Regions from separate parts of the Ruicaihuangia jiafui genome, predicted to be linked through region 2. Evidence: riboswitches for the same ligand, from Rfam matches in the RefSeq annotation. Region 2 holds a riboswitch; the other holds the start of a gene.

Region 1 (2,471 bases), 1.5 Mb from region 2:
CGCGGCCGCGACGCCCGGCCGGAGTCGAGGCGCTGGGATGGCCGGGCCGGCTCGGCCGGCCGGAGGTGGAGTGTGCCCTGCCGGTTGCCGCACGCGGACCGGCTGCCGCGGGCGCCGATGCTGTGTGGCCAGCCCCACTGCCAGCCCCACTGCCGGCCCCGCCGGCGCGCACCACCCGCGACGCGCGCCGCTTGCCATCGGCGCCGGACTCCACCACGAAGCGCAGCGATTCACCGGTGCGGGGTCGCTCCGCACGAGACGCGAACGCGGTGGCGTGCACGAAGATCGCGGCGCTTCCGTCCTCCGGCGTGATGAAACCGAACCCACGCTCGTCGTTCCAGGAGGCGAGGGTGCCTCGGGTCTGCGTGGTGCCGGATGCCATGAGGTGATGTTAGTGCCGCACCCCGAGTGCGCGGCGAGGACACCGCGAACCGCGCCGCGAGCGACCGTGAACCGGCCGCGAGCGACCGTGCCGGTTGCTATGCTGGGGGCACAATCACATACTGGGCCGCAACGCGATGCGGGAGAGCTCTCCGATCACAGGAGAGCACCGAAGGAGCAAGCCTCCCCGCCAATCTCTCAGGTAGTTGTACCGCATCGACTGGCCACTCTGAAAAGCGAATTGCGACGCAATTTGCGCCCACGGTGAAAGTCGCCACGCGCGATGAAACTCTCAGGCCAATGACAGAGGGGGAGTTCCCGCGCTTTTCAGCGACCATTGGAGAACTCCGTGACGATTCGAAATTCCCCGCTCCACGACATCCATGTCGCGGCTGGCGCAACTTTCACCGACTTCGGCGGCTGGCAGATGCCGGTCCGCTACAGTTCCGACCTCACCGAGCACCACGCTGTGCGTGACGCCGCCGGACTGTTCGACATCTCGCACATGGGCGAAATCGTCGTGCTCGGCCCCGAGGCCGGCGCCGCGCTGGACTACGCCCTCGCCGGGCGACTGTCGACTATCGCCATGAACCAGGCCAAGTACAGCCTGCTGCTCGCCCCCGAGGGCGGCATCATCGACGACCTCATCGTCTACCGCACCGGCTACGACCGATTCCTGGTGGTCGCGAACGCCGGAAATCGAGCGGATGTCGCGGCCGAACTCGTCCAGCGCGCCGCCGAATTCGACTGCGAGGTGTACGACGAGAGCGACGACGTCGCTCTGATCGCGGTGCAGGGTCCGAAGGCGCAGGAGATCCTGGAGCAGCTCACCCCGCAGCTCGACGGCCTCACCACCCCGCTCGCCGACCTCAAGTACTACTGGAGCACCCCCGCCCGCTGGGCCGACCACGAGCTGCTCATCGCCCGCACCGGATACACCGGCGAAGACGGCTTCGAACTGTATGTGTCGCCCGAGGCGGCTCCCGCCCTATGGACCGCGATCGCCGAAGTCGGCGCCGGATCGGGTCTCGTTCCCGCCGGCCTCGCGGCCCGCGACACGCTGCGGCTCGAGGCGGGCATGCCACTGTACGGGCACGAGCTCGGCCGCGACATCCTGCCGGTGCAGGCCGGCCTCGGCCGTGTCGTGCACCAGAACAAGCCCGGCGGATTCGTCGGCCAGGACGCCATCGCAGCGGGAGCGCCGGACGGCGCCCGGGTGCTCGTCGGCCTCACCGCCGAGGGCCGCCGGGCCGGCCGCGAGGGCTACGCGCTCTACGGCACCGACGAGGAGCCCGTGGGTCGCATCACCTCCGGCGCTCTCTCCCCGACGCTGGGACATCCGATCGCGTTGGCCTATGTCGACCCGGTGGTGGCCGCCCCCGGAACCGAACTGTTCATTGACGTGCGCGGCAGCCGCATCCCCGCCACCGTCACCCCTCTGCCGTTTTACAACCGAAAGGCCTCCTGATGACCGACCTCACCGCCCTCAAATACACCGATCAGCACGAGTGGTTGCTCGTCGAGGGAGATGTCGTCACCGTCGGCATCACTGATTACGCCGCCGGTCAGCTCGGCGACGTCGTGTTCGTCGAACTGCCAGAGGTGGGCGCCACAGTGCAGGCCGGCACCGTGGTCTGTGAAGTCGAGTCGACGAAGTCGGTCGGCGAGGTGTACGCGCCCGCCAACGGCGAGGTCGTGGAGCGCAACGACGCCGTCATCGACACCCCCGAGCTGCTCAACGGCGATGCGTTCAGCGCCTGGCTGTTCAAGCTGCGCGTCGACGACCCCAGCGTGTTCGAGAACGGCGGGTTCCTCACCCGCGACCAGTACACCGCGCTGGAGGCGTAATCGATGCACTCCGGTTTCGCTGACCGTCACGTCGGAATCGACGGTGACGCCGAGCAGCACATGCTCGCCACACTGGGTTACAAGAGCGTCGAAGCCCTGGTCGAAGCTGCGGTACCGCCGTCGATTCACGTGGCTCCGATCGACAGCTCCAGCATCCCGGCGCCCGCCACCGAGAGGGAGGCCCTCGCCGAGCTCCGCACCATCGCGGGCTTCAACAAGGTGCGCCGTTCGATGATCGGGCT
Region 2 (2,471 bases):
CACGTCGGCGGGCGGTTGCTGTCTCGCGGGAACTCCGGGTTCGGTGCTCGTCGCGCGACCCGGATTCCTGAACTTTTGGGAGGGCTCGCCCGCTCGCAAGACTCGACACCCCGGCCCGGGCGCGACATGCTGGATGGCGTGACGACAACCGCGACAGACGCTCCGCCGCGGGTATCGTGGGCGCTCGTGCCGGCAGCCGGCGTCGCGACATCCGCAGTCCTGCTGTTCGGTCTCGACCTGCAGGTCGCCGGCTACGTCACCCTCGGGCTGAGCCTCGCGCTGGCGCTCCCGCGGCGCGCGCTGTTCAACGACCTCGTGCTGATCGGGCTCGGGCTCGTGATCATCAGCACCATATCGGTGGCAGCCGACATCAGTTACGGCAACATGCTGCTGATGGGCGCGGTGCTGGCGCTCGCGGTGCTGGTTCCGTACCTGATCGACCGGTTCGGCTACCGCACGCACACGATTCGGTTCCCGGTGAACACCGGGCGGCGCTGGACCCGGCTGGAACGCTGGTATCTGGTGATCGTCGTGCTGCTCGGCTGGGCCATCCTGCCGACCTATTTCATCGGCTCCGGGGCGTACCAGAATTGGCCGGCGATCCACGAGCCCGATGAGCTGGCGCGCCTGTTCGTCGGGGTGAACGTGGTCGGCATCTGGGACGAGCTGTTCTTCATCTGCGTGGTGTTTACCCTGCTGCGCCGACATTTCCCGCTCTGGCAGGCGAACCTGCTGCAGGCCGTGATCTTCGTGTCGTTCCTCTGGGAGTTGGGCTACCGAAGCTGGGGTCCGTTGCTGACCATTCCGTTCGCGCTGCTGCAGGGCTGGATCTTCTCGCGGGTGAAGTCGCTCAGTTACGTGGTGAGCGTGCACCTGCTGTTCGACCTGGTGGTGTTCCTCGTGCTTGTGCATGCGCACAACCCCGAGTGGCTGCCGATCTTCCTGTACTGATCACCCTCGTTCCTTGCGCGGCCGGTCTTTCCCCGATAGCTTCGGCGTGATAATTGAAGACGCCATTACGCTGCAGCGGGAGAGCCCAGTCCGGGCGCCGAAGGAGCAAATTCCTCCCCGGGAATCTCTCAGGCCCAGTACCGCCGCAGTGTGGCAACTCTGAAAAGCAGCCCATCCGGGCTCACCGGCGGTGCAAGGCGTCCACACGGGCGCTGAATCTCTCAGGTCCACCACAGAGCGGGGAGGAACTCAGGCGGAGCCTCGGCTCCGAGGATGGGAGTTCCGACATGTCTGGTACGCCGGCAACACCGCAGGATGCGCCGAAACAGCAGGACGCGCCAGACCGGTACGAGCACATCGGCGTCTTCGACCTGTTCAAGGCGGGCATCGGGCCATCCAGCTCGCACACTGTAGGCCCCATGCTGGCCGCGGCACAGTTTGCCCAGCTGGTCAGCGCCAGCGGCAACATCGACCAGGTCCAGACGGTGCAGGTGGAACTATTCGGCTCGCTCGCGGCCACCGGGGCCGGACACGGCACGTTCCCCGCGATCCTGCTCGGGCTCGAGGGTTTTATCCCGGAAACCATCACCCAGGACGACCTAGAGCATCGGGCCACTGCGATCACCGCATCGGGCTCGCTCACCCTCAACGGCCTGCGATCGGTGGCGTGCCGGGTGGACGAGTTCGTGCTGCGACCACTCACGATCCGGCGCCGCCATACCAACGCGATGACCCTGCGGGCACGCGACGTGCGCGGCGAATCGCTGCTCGAGGAAACCTACTACTCGATCGGCGGCGGTTTCATCGTCACCGAGAGCGCATCCGAGACGGCCGACGAGCCCGCGCTCAGCCCGCCGTTCCCGTTTCGCACCGCAGAGGAACTGCTGACCGCCTGCGCTGAGCACGACCTCAGCATCAGCGATGTCATGCTCGCCAACGAGCTGCACACCACGGAGCGGTCCGAGATCCGTGAGGGAATCCTCCGGCTCTGGCGCACGATGATCGAATGCCAGCAATCCGCCGTGCTTCGCTCGGGGACGCTTCCTGGTGCGCTGAACGTTCGGCGGCGGGCCCCCGATTTGCAGGCTCACCTGGAACGGCAAGACCCCGAGCGCTCACCGCAGTTCTGGCAGGAGTGGGTCAACCTCGTCGCGCTGGCGGTGAACGAGGAGAATGCGAGCGGCGGCCGGTTGGTCACCGCTCCCACCAACGGAGCCGCCGGAATCATCCCGGCGGTGTTGCATTACGCGGTGAACTACACCGACCAGGGGCGGGCGGCAGACCAGGACGAACGGGACGGAATTGTTGAGCGGTTTTTCCTGACCGCCGCCGCGGTCGGCTCACTGTTCAAGATGAATGCCTCGGTGTCCGGGGCCGAGGTCGGCTGCCAGGGCGAGGTCGGGTCGGCATGCTCGATGGCGGCCGCGGGGCTTGCCGAGATCCTCGGCGGTACGCCGGAGCAGGTGGAGAACGCGGCGGAGATCGCGATGGAACACAACCTCGGCCTGACCTGTGATCCC

The links. A riboswitch is a leader RNA that binds a small molecule or an ion and turns the genes downstream of it on or off. The one in region 2 is predicted to bind glycine.
Region 1: another riboswitch for glycine. It lies ahead of gcvT (glycine cleavage system aminomethyltransferase GcvT); the one in region 2 lies ahead of HCT51_RS04265 (L-serine ammonia-lyase).

Annotation. Positions count from the first base shown of each region.
Region 1 is NZ_CP061771.1:2,402,849-2,405,319, reverse strand. Features, by position in the region: gene HCT51_RS11540 (DUF1294 domain-containing protein) at 1-382, opposite strand, end outside; glycine riboswitch at 512-605, shown strand; glycine riboswitch at 606-695, shown strand; gene gcvT (glycine cleavage system aminomethyltransferase GcvT) at 731-1,849, shown strand; gene gcvH (glycine cleavage system protein GcvH) at 1,849-2,229, shown strand; gene gcvP (aminomethyl-transferring glycine dehydrogenase) at 2,233-2,471, shown strand, end outside.
Region 2 is NZ_CP061771.1:888,861-891,331, forward strand. Features, by position in the region: gene HCT51_RS04260 (CPBP family intramembrane glutamic endopeptidase) at 139-951, shown strand; glycine riboswitch at 1,018-1,104, shown strand; glycine riboswitch at 1,105-1,197, shown strand; gene HCT51_RS04265 (L-serine ammonia-lyase) at 1,239-2,471, shown strand, end outside.